Regions from separate parts of the Cupriavidus sp. USMAA2-4 genome, predicted to be linked through region 2. Evidence: predicted binding sites of a transcription regulator. Region 2 holds the regulator's gene; each other region holds the start of a gene.
The links. The regulator FNR, encoded in region 2, switches genes on or off when oxygen is low (the NO sensors DNR and NnrR bind a similar motif). The targets are predictions, from matches to a motif close to TTGATNNNNATCAA.

Region 1 (5,195 bases), 270 kb from region 2:
CGCGATCACGCTGGCCATGGGGCCGGTGATCCGCGCGCACAACCTGCCGCCGGGCATGTCCGACGCCAAGGATGCGGTGACCAACGGGCAGATGGTGCAGAGCGCGGTGACCGCGCTGCAAGGGCTCGACCGCATCATGACGGCGCTGGTGATCGACCGCCAGCGCGCGCTGGAGGAGCTGGACAGCGACTGGACCGCGTCGCAGGAACTGGCCGACGAGCTGATGCGCAAGTACAAGCTGCCGTTCCGCGTCGGTCATCACTTCGCCTCCAACCTGGTCGACTACGCCAAGGCGCACGACATCAGGCCCAGTGCCTTTCCCTACGCCGAGGCCAGGCGCATCTATGCGGAGTCGGTGCACGACTACGGCAGTACCGAGTTCCCGATGAGCGAGGCGGAGTTCCGCGCGGCGCTCGACCCGGTGGCCATCGTCAACCACCGTGTGACCTCCGGCGGCCCGCAGCCGGCGGAAATGGAACGCATGCTGAAGGCCGCCGAGCAGGATCTGGCGCGGCAGCAGGCGTGGATCCAGGCGCGCCGCGGTGCCATCGATGCCTCGCTGGCCCGGCTCGACCGGGATTTCGACAAGCTGCTGAAGTGAAGGAAGGCCGCGGCGCGGCCGCGGGCCATCGGACAGGCGGCCGTCAGGCAGCCGGCTGTCCGGCCGGGCGCGCGGTGCCGGCGCCGAAGCGCTTGCGCAGCTCGCGCCTGGCGCCTTGCAGCGGGCCGTCGGCGGTCTCCACTGTAGCGTGCAGGTAGTCTTCGCTGGCGTCCAGCAATGCCGTGTACATGTCGCGGCACATCATGCGTGCGGTGCGGCCCGGCCAGTCGGCCGGCAGCAGGGCTTCGGGCAGGTCGGGGTCGCGCAGCAGCACGCGGCGGTACTCATGCAGCAGCAGGGCCCGCAGGAAGAAGGCGTCGACCGGCGCCAGGCCGGCGGCACTGTCCAGCAGCGGCGAGAAGCGGCGCAGCAGCGCCTGCCAGGCGGCGGCCACGTCGCCCAGCCGGAAGGTCTGTTGCATCAGGACCTGCAGCGGCTCCAGCGAGAAGGCGGCCAGGCTGGCCGCCTCCATCACCGCCACATAGTCGAGCGCCTTGGCGGCAGTGAGGATTTCCCGCAGCGATGACGCGTCCGCTCGCGGATGGGCGAACACGCCGGGAGCGATGGCGCCGAAGCCTTCCCACAACAGCTCCCGCTTCAGTTGCTGCCGCAGCGTGGCGCGGGCGTCGCCGCGCACCAGCACCAGGGTCCAGCGTCCGTCCCACTGTGCCGCTTCGCCGGCATAGATGCGCTTGCCCGCGTGCGTCACACGCTGCAATCCCGCTTCCGACAGCCCGTAGTAACTGCGCCGTCCGAGGCGCGTGGCACTGAGCCAGTCGTCCGCGGCCAGCCGGAACGTCGCGGTGCGCACCAGCCGGTCGTTGATGCCGAATGGTGCCGCGAGGTGGATCAGGCTGCCCAGCCAGAGCGCCTGCGGCCGTGGCGCCACCACATCGCCGAACAAGGTCACCAGCATCGAATTGGCGCCGAGCTTGAGTCCGCGGGCGAGCCGCGCAAGCTGGGGAGAAACGGTGTCGATATCCAGGCGGGTGGCCATGCGTACACCTTGAAAGTGATACAGAAACATCGATTGTTTGAATCAAATTGTATCACTATCATCCCCTTCATCGAGACGGTTTGACGCAGGTCAAGGCCTGGAAAAACGGAGCACGGGATGTACGCACAACTGGTGGAGACGGGGGCGACAAGGCTTCGCGCGCTGGACGAAATGGACCCGCAGGAGCGCGAGTTCCAGGCGCGCATCGATGCCGGCATCAAGATCGAGGCCAAGGACTGGATGCCCGAGGCCTACCGCAAGACGCTGGTCCGCCAGATCTCGCAGCATGCGCATTCCGAGATCGTGGGACAGCTGCCCGAGGGCAACTGGGTCACCCGTGCACCCACGCTGGAACGCAAGGCGATCCTGCTGGCCAAGATCCAGGATGAAGCGGGCCACGGCCTCTATCTCTACAGCGCGGCGGAAACGCTGGGCGTGTCGCGCGACCAGTTGCTGGATGACCTGCACGCCGGCAAGGCCAAGTACTCCAGCATCTTCAACTACCCCACGCTGAGCTGGGCCGACATCGGCGCCATCGGCTGGCTGGTGGACGGTTCCGCCATCATCAACCAGGTGCCGCTGTGCCGTTGTTCCTTCGGCCCCTATGCCCGTGCCATGGTGCGGGTATGCAAAGAAGAGTCGTTCCACCAGCGCCAGGGCTACGACATCCTGCTGGCGCTGTGCCGCGGCACGCCGGAGCAGAAGCAGATGGCGCAGGACGCGCTGAACCGGTGGTGGTGGCCGGCGCTGATGATGTTCGGCCCGTCCGACGCCGATTCGCCCAACAGCGCGCAATCGATGCAGTGGCGCATCAAGCTGTTCTCCAACGACGAGCTGCGCCAGAAGATGGTCGACCAGACCGTGCCGCAGGCCGAGTACCTGGGCCTGACCGTTCCCGATCCGGACCTGAAGTGGAACGAGGAACGCGGCCACTACGACTTCGGCGCCATCGACTGGGACGAGTTCTACAACGTGCTGCGCGGCAACGGGCCGTGCAACCGCGAACGCCTGCGCACGCGCGTCAAGGCCTGGGACGACGGCGCCTGGTTCCGCGACGCCCTGGTGGCGCACGCCGACAAGGCAGAGTGCGCCGCCGCCTGACACCGGGCGCGCCAGCCGGCGCGCCGACCCACCGCCAACCTGACAGGAGAGTTGCCATGAAAGAGTGGCCGCTTTGGGAGATCTTTATCCGCAGCCAGCACGGCCTGGCCCACAAGCATGTGGGCAGCCTGCATGCGCCCGATGGCGAGATGGCCATCAACCATGCGCGCGATGTCTACACGCGCCGCAACGAAGGCGTCAGCGTCTGGGTGGTGAAGGCCGCCGACGTGATGGCGAGTAGCCCGGGCGACAAGGGCCCGCTGTTCGAGCCCGCCAACAGCAAGATCTACCGGCACCCGACGTTCTTCCCGATGCCGGAAGAGGTCAAGCACATCTGATGGCTGCGCGCGAGGACGACTCCACCATGGACCAACACAAGCTCGAATACCTGCTGCGCCTGGGCGACAGCACGCTGGTACTGGGCCAGCGCCTGTCGGAATGGTGCGGTCGCGGCCCCGCCCTGGAAGAGGACATCGCCCTGACCAACGTGGCGCTGGACCTGATCGGCCAGACGCGCCTGTGGCTGGGCTATGCCGGGGAAGTGGAGGGGGCCGGCCGCAGCGCCGACCAGCTCGCCTACCTGCGCGACGCGCACCAGTTCCGCAACCTGCTGCTGGTCGAGCAGCCCAACGGCAGCTATGCCGATACGCTGGCGCGCCAGTTCCTGTTCGACACCTGGCACTACTTCCTGCTCGACGGCCTGCAGCGCAGCGCCGATGCGCGCATCGCCGAGATCGCGGCCAAGTCGCTGAAGGAGGTGGCCTACCACGCGCGCCGCAGCGCCGACCTGGTGGTGCGCCTGGGCGACGGCACCGTGGAAAGCCGGCGCCGCATGCAGCAGGCCTTCGACGATCTGTGGATGTTCACCGGCGAGTTGTTCGAAAGCGATGCCGCCGACGCGGCGCTGGCGGCGCAGGGTGTGGCCGTCGACCCGGCCACGCTGGCCGGCGCGTGGCTGCGCCATGTCGACGAGGTGCTGGACGAGGCGACGCTGAGCCGCCCGGCCGGCGGCTGGGCGCAGAGCGGCGGACGCCAGGGCCGGCATAGCGAGCACCTGGGCTACCTGCTGGCCGAGATGCAGTTCCTGCAGCGCGCCTATCCGGGCGCCAGCTGGTGAGGGAGGCCGCCATGTCAGCGACAGTTGCCGAGCGCGCCAGCCTGGACCAGGTCTGGGCCTGGCTGGACAAGGTGCCGGACCCGGAAGTCCCGGTGATCTCGGTGGTGGACCTGGGCATCGTGCGCGATGTGGCCTGGCTGGACGACACCTGCGTCGTCACCATCACGCCGACGTACTCGGGTTGTCCGGCCATGACGGCGATCCGCGAGGAGATCGAGCGCACGCTGGCGGCGCACGGCGTCGAGCACGTCAGCGTGCAGACGCGCCTGGCCCCGGCCTGGACCACCGACTGGATGAGCGCGCGCGGCAAGGCCAGCCTGTCCGGCTACGGCATCGCGCCGCCGGCGGAGCAGGCCATCGACATCAGCGGCCTGCGCGGCGCCGGCGGCTCGCTTGCCATCGGCCGCAAGGCCTCGCCGGCACTGGTGGTGGCCTGCCCGCACTGCGGCTCGCGCCACACCCGCCTGGTCAGCCAGTTCGGCTCCACGGCATGCAAGGCCCTGTACCGCTGCGGCGACTGCAAGGAGCCGTTCGATTACTTCAAGGCTCACTGAACGAGACAGGTGGGGAGATGAGCAAATTCCATGAGCTGACGGTGGCTTCGGTCACCCGCGAGACCCGCGATGCGGTGGCGGTGACCTTCGCCGTGCCCGACGCGCTGGCCGATGCCTACCGCTACGTGCAAGGGCAGCACCTGACGCTGCGCGCCGGCATCGACGGCGAAGACGTGCGCCGCTCGTATTCGATCTGCTCGGCGGTGCAGGACCGGCGCCTGCGCGTGGCCATCAAGCGGGTCGAAGGCGGGCGCTTCTCCAACTGGGCGAACGACACGCTGCACCCCGGCATGACGCTGGAAGTGATGCCGCCGGCCGGACACTTCCACGTGCCGCTGGCCGAAGCCAATCGCCGCCACTACGTCGCCTTTGCCGCCGGCAGCGGCATCACGCCGATGCTGTCGATCATCAAGACCACGCTGATGACGGAGCCCGGCAGCCGCTTCACGCTCTTCTACGGCAACCGCGCCTCGTCGTCGGTGCTGTTCAAGGAAGAGCTGGAAGACCTGAAGGACACCTACCTGGAACGCTTCAACCTGGTCTTCGTGCTGAGCCGCGAGCAGCTCGACATCGAGCTGTTCAACGGTCGCATCGACGGCGACAAGGTACGGGCCCTGCTGCGCCACTGGGTGAAGCCGGAGGACATCGACGTGGCCTTCATCTGCGGCCCGCATTCGATGATGGAAGAGGTGGCGCAGGCGCTGCAGGAGAGCGGGGTGGACAAGGCGAGCATCAAGCGCGAGCTGTTCGCCACCAGCCTTCCTGCCGCGCGGCCGGTGGCACACGTACATAAGCAGGTGGGCCGGCAGCAGTGCGAGGTGACCG
Region 2 (5,195 bases):
CGCCGCCTTCGGGCGCCGCGCCACGGCCGGCCTCTCGATCCTGCGCCGCCTGGCGGCGGCTCGCCACCAGATTGCGCAAGCCGCGCCGCAGGCCCTTGCGGCGTGCGCCGCCCTCGGGAGATGCGCCGGACTCGGCCGCACTGCCGGCATCGCTGCCCGGCGCATCCGCGTGGCGGACGTCTTGCTCTACAGAATCGGACAAAGTATTCACAATCGGATGTTGCATGGGTTCAGTTAGGCAGGCGCTCGTCGCGCGCATCGCGCTCGCCGTCTGCCGGCGTGAGAGCATCGGCCGGCTGGGCGGATGCGGTCTCGGTATCGGGTACGCCGTCGGCCGGCGTCCGCGCGGACGCCTCGGCGGCATGGCTGGCTGGCTCAGGTATCTGCCGCACAGCCTGGGGAACGGCGTCAAACCCGGCGGGAACCTGCCCAGGTGCGGCTTCGATGATCGCCTCGGTAAGCGTCGCCGGCGCCAGGCCGCCGGCGACACGGCCGGCCTCGGCGACCGTCATGCCATCCAGGGCCAATTGCCCCTCCGCATCCTGCCCGGCGGGCACGCCGGCCTGGCCAAGCGACTCGAAGTCAATGGCCTGCTGGTCCAGCAAGGCCGCCTGGATCTGCGCTTGCGCATCCTCCAGCTGGGGCAACTCGTCCAGGGTACGCAAGCCGAGATCATCGAGGAAAGCCTTGGTGGTCGCGTACAGCGCGGGTCGCCCTGGCACATCGCGATGGCCGATCACTTCGATCCATTCGCGGTCCTCGAGCCGCTTGATCACCTCCGTGCTGACGGTCACCCCGCGGATCTCTTCGATGTCGCCGCGGGTTACCGGCTGCCGGTACGCGATGATCGCCAGCGTCTCCATCACCGCGCGCGAGTATTTCGGCGGCTTCTCCGGATTCAGGCGATCGAGGTATTCGCGCATGCCGGGCCGGCTCTGGAAACGCCAGCCACTGGCCAGCGCCACCAGTTCCACGCCCCGATCACGCCAATCCAGACGTAACTCGTCCAGCAGCACGCGGATGGTGTCGGCAGCCACCTCATCGGCGAACAACCGTCGCAGTTCCGCCACGCGCAAGGGCTCCTGCGCGCAGATCAACGCAGTCTCGAGGACGATTTTCGCCTCTTGGGTATTCATATACGGATGTGTGCAGCCTGTCTTTGCACCTGCCCCCGGCGGACCGCCGGAGGATTCGGGGATTTCGGATCCAGCGAGGCCGAAGCGCCATCGCCATCTCATTGCGCGGCCGGCCGGCATGCCGTCCGCATGAAAGCCGCGCGCCCATCTTATTCTGCTTCGGGTTGCCGGGTCAGTCCGGCGGAGAATTGCCCTGCTGCCGGCCTCAGCGCCGGCCGAAAGGCCTCTTGCGTTGCACCGCCCTTCTGGAGCGGCGGATCGGCGCGAACGGGTCCAACCCCTTCCGCCGCAAGAACGATGCAGTCATCCGCACGGTGTTGCGCACCTCCCGTCGCGCAACGCCCAGCCGGTCTTTTGAACCGGAGATCTTGTCAACCGGCATGGCTTGCTGCGAGGTGGCTACGTCCGTCAGCAACATTCTGCCCGGACTGGCCTCAGGACGGCCGTTCGAGTTGCCCGGCCATGCGCGCGGCAGCGCCAGCGCGATAGATACTGCAATGCTGCCGATTGTAGGGCATTCCGGCCCGGCGCTGCAACCGCCGATCACCAGCGCGGCGCCTTCGGCACACCCGACAAAGTGCCTCACGCATCACCAAAACAGAAGAACCCCCTTCAGAACACCACACAGAAGCCGTGTGCGGCGAGCGTGTGCGGCAACATCGCCGCCCGCACAAGCCCGGCCGCACCAAACCCCATCACTGCCACGCCGGCACCGACGCGCACCCAGGGCCGGCGCGACCAGCCGCGCAACGCGCCGGACAGGCCGGACAACATCAGCAGGTTGGGCAAGGTCCCGAGACCGAATACCCCCATCAGCAAGGCCCCCGACAACGCGTTGCCGGCAAGCAACGATAGGGTGAGCGCACCGTAAACCATGCCGCACGGCACCAGCCCCCACGCCAGACCGATGCCGAAACGCCTGAGCAAGCGCGGGCGGACCTGAATCGGGGCGGACGGGGCACCGGCGCGCCGCCCGCGGAGGCGGCCTGCCAGGGCTCCGGCCCCACGCGCCACCAAGCGCTCCAGCGCGGCGAACTGCGGCGCGCGCCCGGCCAGCAGCCACAGGCCGGTGCCCAGCAGGACCATGCTGCCAGCGGCAAACAGGCCGCGCTGCAGCGGCAGGTATTGGGCTCGCCAGGCACCGGCGCCGACCGCGCCCAGCGCGGCACCGAGCAGCATGTAAGTCACCACCCGCCCCGCATGCATGGATAACTGTTCACGCAACCAGTCCCGCGGCCTGCGCAGCACGACGACCGGCGCTTCCGCCTGCGGCCGCTCGACCGCCAGTGCAATGCCGCCGCACATGGCTGCGCAGTGCACGCCACCCAGCAAGGCCAGCAGAAAAACACTGAAAAAGACCGCCGCAGTCAACTTTCGCTCCCCTTCGGATGCCTTCACACAGTAAAATGCAGAAATTGCGCCCTCGCAGCTCAACGACAATAGGCCCCGGCTTGCTCAATTCCATCCCCGTCACCGCGATGTCGCCCCGTTGCTCGTCCTGCTCGCTCGGACACCTGTGCGTGCCGGTCGGCATGAACCGCAACGACATCGAAAAGATCGACTCGCTGGTGAAGGAACGCGTGCGAGTCCACAAGGGCGAGACGCTCTACCGGCTCGGCGAACCCCTGAGCGCAGTCTACGCGGTGCGCTTCGGCACCCTGAAGACACACGTGACGATGGAAGACGGGCGCTCGCAGATCACCGGCTTCCACCTGCCGGGCGAAGTCGTCGGACTCGACGGCCTCGGCGAGATGCAGCACGCGTCGGATGCTACCGCACTGGAAGACACCGAGGTCTGCGTGATGCGCTTCAACGACCTGCAGACCCTGTCGACCACCGTGCCGTCGCTGCAGCAGCAGTTCCTGCGCATGATGAGCAAGGAGATCACGCAGGACCAGGTCATGCTGCTGACGCTCGGCTCCATGCGCGCCGAGGAGCGCCTGGCCGCCTTCCTGGTCAACCTGTCCGAGCGCCTGTCGGAACGCGGCTACTCGTCGACCGAGTTCGTGCTGCGCATGAGCCGGGAGGAAATCGGCAGTTATCTCGGCCTCAAGCTGGAAACCGTCAGCCGCCTGTTCTCGCGCTTCGCCGAGGCCGGGCTGATCCAGATCCGCCAGCGCCACGTCAAGCTGGTCGACGTACCCGGCATCAAGCAGATCTACGGCAAGAGCTGCTGACCAAGCCGAGGGCGCAGGCATCCGGCGCCTTCGACAGGCCCCGTTCTGCCCAGCCCTTCGGCCTGCGCGCATCCCCTACTCCAGTTCGTCGGTATCGCCGAGGCGCACCGGCATCGTATAAAAGGTCAGGGCGCTCGACAGCGAGCACAGCAGCCAGGCCAGCAGGAAGCCGATGGTGTAGACCGCCTCGCGCGAGGCCTCGACCGGCCGCCCGAACAGCCTGAGATCGCTTGGATCCACCAGCGAGAACACCGCGGCGGTTGCCACACCGGCGACCAGGAAGGCCGGCCACAGGACCCACATCAGCCAGCGCAGTCTCATGGCCGCTCCGTGGCTGTCGCGCCGGACACTGCCCGCGCCGCGCCCTGCCGCTCGACCACCAGCCCGTGCCGGCTGACGCCCTCCTCGATCGGCTTGTCGGGATGCGTCATCGCCAGCCAGATGGTCACGCCGCAGGCGGCCATCGCCGCCAGCGGCCCGCTCATCAGCAGCCAGGGCCAGGGTTCCTTCCACCACGGCCGCACGGCCTGCTGCATCGTGCCGGCGTCCGTCAATGATTGTCGGGCGGGTCCTTGCATGGCTTCGCTCCTTGCTGTTACGCACGGCGGCATCGTGGCCGCCCCGCTTGTCTGCCCTGCGGCAATCCCCTCCGCACGCCCTACAGGTCGCGCGGCACGATGAAACTGGTCGATTGGTTCACCTCGACGACATGCCCCTCCTCCTGGCCGCCCTGCACCGTCACGCGGATCTTGTGCGTGCCCTGCCGCGCCTGCTCGAGCGGCACGCGCACGCGGATGGCCAGCAGGCGGTTCGAGGTCGGTGCGAGTTCGCCGGTCGCCCCGTCGGACTCCACGCGCAGCTTGCCGAGTTCCGCACTGTCGGCGCGGATGGTGAACTGCATCGGCGCCTCGCTAGTATTGATCAGCTGCAGGCGGTAGACGTTCTCCACCCAGCGCCCCTCGACTTCGCGCCCGAGGCTGCCGCGGTCGCGGATGATATCCACCTTCAGCGGCGTGCGCAGTGACAGCGAGATGGCGAAGCCCGCCAGCAGTGCCAGCCAGATCGCCGAATAGATCATCACGCGCGGACGCAGCAGGCGCTTGCGCGTCGCCTGGGCCGACCAGCCCTTGCGCATCGCGTTCTCCGACGTGTAGCGGATCAGCCCGCGCGGGTAGTCCATCTTGTCCATCACCTGGTTGCAGGCATCGATGCAGGCGCCGCAGCCGATGCACTCGTACTGCAAGCCGTCGCGGATGTCGATGCCGGTCGGGCAGACCTGCACGCAGATGCTGCAATTGACGCAGTCGCCAAGCCCAGCGGCGCGGTGGTCGGCCTTGCGCGAGCGGCTGCCGCGCGGGTCGCCGCGGCCGCTGTCGTAGGTGACGACAAAGGTGTCGCGGTCCACCATCACGCTCTGGAAGCGCGCGTAGGGACACATGTACTTGCACACCTGCTCACGCATGAAGCCCGCGTTGCCCCACGTGGCGAAGGCGTAGAACAGCATCCAGAAGGCCTGCCAGGGCCCGAGCGCGAACGCAGCCACCTGCCCGCCCAGCTCGCGGATCGGCGCGAAATAGCCGATAAAGGTGAAACCGGTCCACAGCGCCACCACGATCCACAGCAGATGCTTGGTCGCCTTGATGCGCAGCTTGCGCAGCGACCACGGATCGCCGTCGAGGCGGATGCGGGCGAAACGATCGCCTTCGACATGCCGCTCGATCCACATGAAGATCTCGGTATAGACCGTCTGCGGACAGGCATAGCCGCAGAACAGCCGGCCGGCGATGGCGGTGAACAGGAACAGGGCCAGCGCCGAGATCACCAGCAGCACGCTCAGGTAGATCACGTCCTGCGGCCACAGCACCAGCCCGAAGATATAGAA
Region 3 (5,195 bases), 1.5 Mb from region 2:
GACCAGCTCCACGTGCATGCGGAAGAGCTCCTTGTCGTAGGCCTTGGCGCCCAGCTTCGGCTTGCCTGCAGTGGTCTGGTCCGGCGTGACTGCGGTGGTGTCCTGATCGGACTGGCTTGCCATGGTCGTCCTCCTGGTCTGTGGTCGGCCTGTCCCGGCGGCCTGTCGGTGCCGGGCATGGGCGGCGCGATGATCCTGAAGCATAGCGCCGGCGTCGCCGCGGTAGCCCCTGAGCCGCCCCGCGACACTTGGAGGGCACCCGGGTCGGGCGGGAGGCCGGTGCATCACTCGCGGCGAACGAAGGCATCGGCAGCATGCGAGCGAACTCTTCGGCACATTATGGACGTGCCGGCGGCAATACCAGGGGAGTCGATGCGGAAAAGCGGAAAGCGGCGGTGGCGCGCCCGGCTGGGATCGAACCAGCAACCCCTGCCTTCGGAGGGCAGTACTCTATCCATTGAGCTACGGGCGCGCGGAGCAGGTGGCGAAGGCGACAGCCTCCGCCGGAAAGGCGCATAGCATACCCTGTTTGCCCGGGATCGTCCAATCGGTGCACACCCGGCACTTTGAGCCAGGTCACGCAGCCGTCGCTTTTGCCGCCCCGAATCAGGCAACGCCGCTATAATCGCTAGCTATTTGTGCAAGGACGGGGCTGCTTCGTATCCACTTGGTGCGCCGCAGCCGTCGCGGTGGCGCCGGCGGGAGGAGAACCACGGCTCATCGCTGGCTCGACCGTCGCGCGCGAATCGTGGCGCCAGAAGAACGAGGCCGAGCCGATCAGAACTGAACGCATGCGGCCAGACAGGTTTCCTGCAAAAAACGAGAGTTCAGCATGAGCGACGTCCAACAACCACACGACGAACACGAGTCTCCCATCAAGACGCCCAAGCAGTTGATCGCGGTAGTCATCGCCGCGTTCCTGGTGCCGATCCTGGTCATCATCCTGCTGGTCAACTTCGTCGGCCATGGCGCCAAGGAAGGCGCTGGCGCGACGGACGCCACCGAAGCGGTGATCGACCGCATCAAGCCGGTCGCTTCGCTCGAGCTGAAGGATGCCAACGCGCCGCGCGTCTACAAGACCGGCGAACAGGTCTACAAGGAAGTCTGCTCCGCCTGCCACGCGACCGGCGCGGCGGGTGCGCCCAAGTACGGCACCGCCGGCGACTGGGCCCCGCGCATCGGCCAGGGCTTCGACGGGCTGCTGAATTCGGTGCTGCACGGCAAGGGCGCGATGCAGGCGCGCGCCGGCACCACGCCGGACGACTACAGCGACTACGAACTGGGCCGTGCCGTGGTCTACATGGCCGATGCGGGCGGCGCCAAGTTCCCCGAGCCGGCGGCACCGGCGGCTGCAACCGCCGCGGCTTCCGCGCCGGCGGCCGAGACCGCTGCGGCCGCCCCGGCTCCGGCGGCTGCCCCCGCGCCTGCCGCCGCCGCTGCACCGGCCGCGGCGTCGGCCGATACCGGCAAGAAGGTCTACGAGCAGGTCTGCGCCGCCTGCCATGCGGCCGGCGTGGCCGGTGCGCCGAAGTTCGGCGACAAGGCGGCCTGGGCGCCGCGCCTGAAGGAAGGCATGGACGTGGTGCACAACTATGCGCTGAAGGGCAAGGGCGTGATGCCGCCCAAGGGTGGCTATGCCGGCCCCGATGCCGACGTGCTGGCCGCGGCCGACTACATGGCGGCCGCCGCGAAGTAAGCTCCGCACGGCCGGACGCGGTTCCGGCCGGCGCAGTCGACGCAGTAGAAAAAGCCCGCGGCATGCCGCGGGCTTTTTGCTTTGTCCTGCTGCTTCCCTTCTGATGCTGCTTCCCTTCTGTGCGGTCAATCGTCCGGCCGATCCGCACACTACGCCGGCCGCCAACCCTGCGCAGGCGGCCGCCGGGGGCGCAGCGCGCCGCCCGGCCCCCGCTACACCACGCGCGAGTAGCGCACCAGCGGGGCCGCTACCGCTTCGTTGGCGGCCTCGCCGGCCAGCGCGCGCCGGCGTGCGGCGTCTTCGCGCAGGTGGCGGTCGAATACCATCGCCACGCGGCGCACCAGCAGGCGCCCGAGCGGTGTCACCTCGATGCGGCCGGGCCGGCAGTCCACCAGGCCGTCGGCGGCCAGGCGCTCCAGGTCCGCCAGTTCGGTGGCGAAGGCGGCTGCGAAATCGATGCCGTGGCGTGCCGCCAGCGCAGCGCTGTCGAGCACGCCGTTGCACATCAGCGCGCCGATGATCTCGCGCCGCAGGTGATCGTCGGCGGACATGTGGAAACCGCGGATCACCGGCAACCGGCCGGCGTCGAGCGCGGCGTAGTAGTCGTCCAGCGTGCGCGCGTTCTGCACGTAGCGTCCGGCCACCGCGCCGATCGCCGACACGCCGAGTCCGACCTGGTCGTAGCCGGCGTGCGTCGAATAGCCCTGGAAGTTGCGTTGCAGCTTGCCCTCGCGCTGCGCCACGGCGAGGTCGTCGCCGGGCAAGGCGAAATGGTCCATGCCGATGTAGACGTAGCCGGCGGCGCTCAGTTTCTCGATGGTGGCGACCAGGATCTCGAGCTTTTCGGCCGGCGCCGGCAGCGCCGCTTCGTCGATGCGGCGCTGCGGCTTGAACACATGCGGCAGGTGCGCATAGCTGTAGACCGAGAGCCGCTCGGGCCGCATCTCCAGCACGCGCTCGATGGTCACGGCGAAGCGCCGCGCGTCCTGGTGCGGCAGGCCGTAGATCAGGTCCATGCTGATGGAGCGCATGCCGAGGCGGCGCGCGGCATCGACCACGGCGCGCGTCTGCGCCACGGACTGCTCGCGGTGGATGGCGCGCTGCACCTCGGGATCGAAGTCCTGCACGCCCAGGCTGATGCGGTTGAAACCCAGTTCGGCCAGCAGGGCCATGCGCGCATCATCCACCACGCGCGGGTCGATCTCGATGGAGTGCTCGCCGTAGGCGGACAGTTCGAAGTGCTCCTGCAGCGCGGCCATCACACGGCGCATCTCGTCTTCGTCGAGAAAGGTCGGCGTGCCGCCGCCCCAGTGCGACTGCAGCACCTGGCGGCGCGCGCCCAGCGCCTGCGCCACCTGGGCGGCCTCACGCGCGAGGTAGTCGACGTAGCGCGCGCTGCGCCCATGGTCGCGCGTGATGATCTTGTTGCAGCCGCAGTAGTAGCAGATGTTCTCGCAGAACGGCACGTGCACGTAGAGCGAGAGCGGCGAACCCGTTGGCAGAACCGGCGCGGACGCCCCGCGGCTGCTGTCGGCCAGCGCCGTGCGGTAGTCGGTCTCGCCGATGCCGTCATGGAAGCGGTCGGCGGTCGGATAGGAGGTGTAGCGCGGGCCGTTGCCGTCGATGCGGCCGGCGAGCGCGCGGAAACCTGCCAGTGCGTCGCGGTCGAGCGTCCGCGCGGCGGGCGTGATGGGTGAGGCGGGTGTGAGGCGTGAGGTGGGAGCGGACATGGGGGCGCCCTCGGCGGACGGATTGCTGATGGCCCATGCTAGTCCCGGCGCGGCGCGGGGGGCTTGACCGGCGTCAAGCGCTGGCGGCGACGGCGGGACGGCCGTCGCCGAGCGGTGTCGACTGCCACGCTGGCGTCGCGTGCCGCCTTCGACGCCCCTGGCGCCAGGCCTTCCGGCGTTCCCGAGAGCGCAGGCGCACTCGGAGGCACCTCAAACACACCTCAGCCCGCGTCAGACGCGCGGCAGCACCATGCGCACGCGCAAACCGCCTTCGGGGCGGTTGGCCAGGCTCAGTTCGCCGCCGTGGCGCGCCACGATGTCGGCCGCGATCGACAGGCCCATGCCGACACCGCCGGTGGCGCGGCTGCGCGAGGACTCCACACGGTAGAACGGCTCAAGTACACGCGGCAACTCCTCGTGCGGAATGCCGGGGCCGTCGTCGCAGACGTCGATCACCACGCGCTCGGGCGCGTCGGTCAGGCGGATCTGCGCGGCGCCGCCATAGCGGTGCGCATTCTCGATCAGATTGACCACGGCGCGGCGCAGTTCGGCCGGATAGGCCAGCAGCGGCGCCGCCTGGCCGTCCAGCGTGACGTCCTGGCCGAGTTCGGCGGCGTCGTCGACGATGGCGTGCAGCAGGGCCAGGATGTCGACCCGCTGGCGCGGCTCGCCGCTGTCGCGGTCGCGCAGGTAGTACAGGGTGGAGTCGATCAGGCCGTTCATCTCGGCCAGGTCCTGGCGCAGGCGGTAGCGCACGTCGCGGTCGTCGACGCGCTCGATGCGCAGGCTCATGCGCGTCAGCGGCGTGCGCAGGTCGTGCGATACGGCGGCGAGGAAGCGCGACTGCTGCCCCATCTGCGTGCGGATGCGCTGCTGCATGTGGTTGAACGCCACCGCTGCGGCGCGCGCCTCGACCGGGCCGGTATCCTCGTCGAGCTGCGGTGCATTGACGTCCTGCGCCAGGCGGCCCGCGCCGCTGGCCAGCTGCTGGATCGGCCGCGCCAGCAGGCGGGCACCCACCCAGGAGGCGGCGACGATGGCGGCAAGCTGCAGCAGCAGGCCCGGGCGCGGCGGCCACCAGCCGTGCAGCCGCCGCGGCGGCCCGTGGGGTGGCATCGGCGGTGGCGGCAGGTCGGCGGCGAACAGATCATCGGGCGGCGGCGGTGGCATGCGCCCTACCTCCAGCCCCGGCGGGCCCGGCGGCATCGCGCCGGAGGGCTGGCCGGGGGTGGCGTGGCGCGCGCCGGCGGCGGTGGTGTCGTGGCGCTCCAGGCCGGGGCGCGGGAAGATGCTCTCGATGACCGTGATGCCGAGCAGGTGCACGGCCAGCATGATGGTGGCCATCACCAGGAACAGGCGCACGAACATGGTGTCGTAGCGCGCCAGCGGACCGCGAAGACGCACGCTCAGCTTTCCACGTTGGCGGTGAAGACGTAGCCCTCGCCGCGCACGGTGCGGATCAGCACCGGATCGCGCGGATCGTCGCGCAGCTTCTGGCGCAGGCGCGACACCAGCAGGTCGATGCTGCGGTCGAACACGTCCAGGTCGCGGCCGCGCGCCTGGTTGATCAGCAGCTCGCGGTCGAGCACGCGGTGCGGATGTTCGATGAAGGTCAGCAGCAGGCGGAATTCGGCATTGGACAGCGGCACCACCGTATCCTCGCCGTCGACCAGCTGGCGCAGCGTGGTGTTGAGCCGCCAGGCGCCGAAGCGCAGTTCGTGCCCGGCGGCGGCGGCCGGACGGCGCTGCCCGCCCTGGCTGCGGCGCAG

Region 1: the regulator FNR is predicted to act here: its motif matches at 1,679-1,692, upstream of paaA (1,2-phenylacetyl-CoA epoxidase subunit PaaA).
Region 3: the regulator FNR is predicted to act here: its motif matches at 3,490-3,503, upstream of hemN (oxygen-independent coproporphyrinogen III oxidase).

The regions. Positions count from the first base shown of each region.
Region 1 covers NZ_CP017748.1:4,418,975-4,424,169, forward strand. Annotated here, with positions in the region: gene BKK79_RS19715 (argininosuccinate lyase) at 1-601, shown strand, start outside; gene paaX (phenylacetic acid degradation operon negative regulatory protein PaaX) at 645-1,598, opposite strand; gene paaA (1,2-phenylacetyl-CoA epoxidase subunit PaaA) at 1,716-2,699, shown strand; gene paaB (1,2-phenylacetyl-CoA epoxidase subunit PaaB) at 2,756-3,037, shown strand; gene paaC (1,2-phenylacetyl-CoA epoxidase subunit PaaC) at 3,064-3,816, shown strand; gene paaD (1,2-phenylacetyl-CoA epoxidase subunit PaaD) at 3,828-4,370, shown strand; gene paaE (1,2-phenylacetyl-CoA epoxidase subunit PaaE) at 4,388-5,195, shown strand, end outside.
Region 2 covers NZ_CP017748.1:4,152,351-4,157,545, reverse strand. Annotated here, with positions in the region: gene rluB (23S rRNA pseudouridine(2605) synthase RluB) at 1-226, opposite strand, end outside; gene scpB (SMC-Scp complex subunit ScpB) at 231-1,136, opposite strand; gene BKK79_RS40415 (hypothetical protein) at 1,342-1,722, opposite strand; gene BKK79_RS18505 (sulfite exporter TauE/SafE family protein) at 1,749-2,507, opposite strand; gene fnr (fumarate/nitrate reduction transcriptional regulator Fnr) at 2,588-3,313, shown strand; gene BKK79_RS18495 (hypothetical protein) at 3,389-3,634, opposite strand; gene BKK79_RS18490 (hypothetical protein) at 3,631-3,849, opposite strand; gene ccoG (cytochrome c oxidase accessory protein CcoG) at 3,972-5,195, opposite strand, start outside.
Region 3 covers NZ_CP017748.1:2,668,248-2,673,442, reverse strand. Annotated here, with positions in the region: gene ppk2 (polyphosphate kinase 2) at 1-123, opposite strand, end outside; tRNA gene BKK79_RS11655 (tRNA-Arg) at 397-472, opposite strand; gene BKK79_RS11650 (c-type cytochrome) at 833-1,696, shown strand; gene hemN (oxygen-independent coproporphyrinogen III oxidase) at 1,909-3,426, opposite strand; gene BKK79_RS11640 (ATP-binding protein) at 3,658-4,794, opposite strand; gene BKK79_RS11635 (response regulator) at 4,833-5,195, opposite strand, start outside.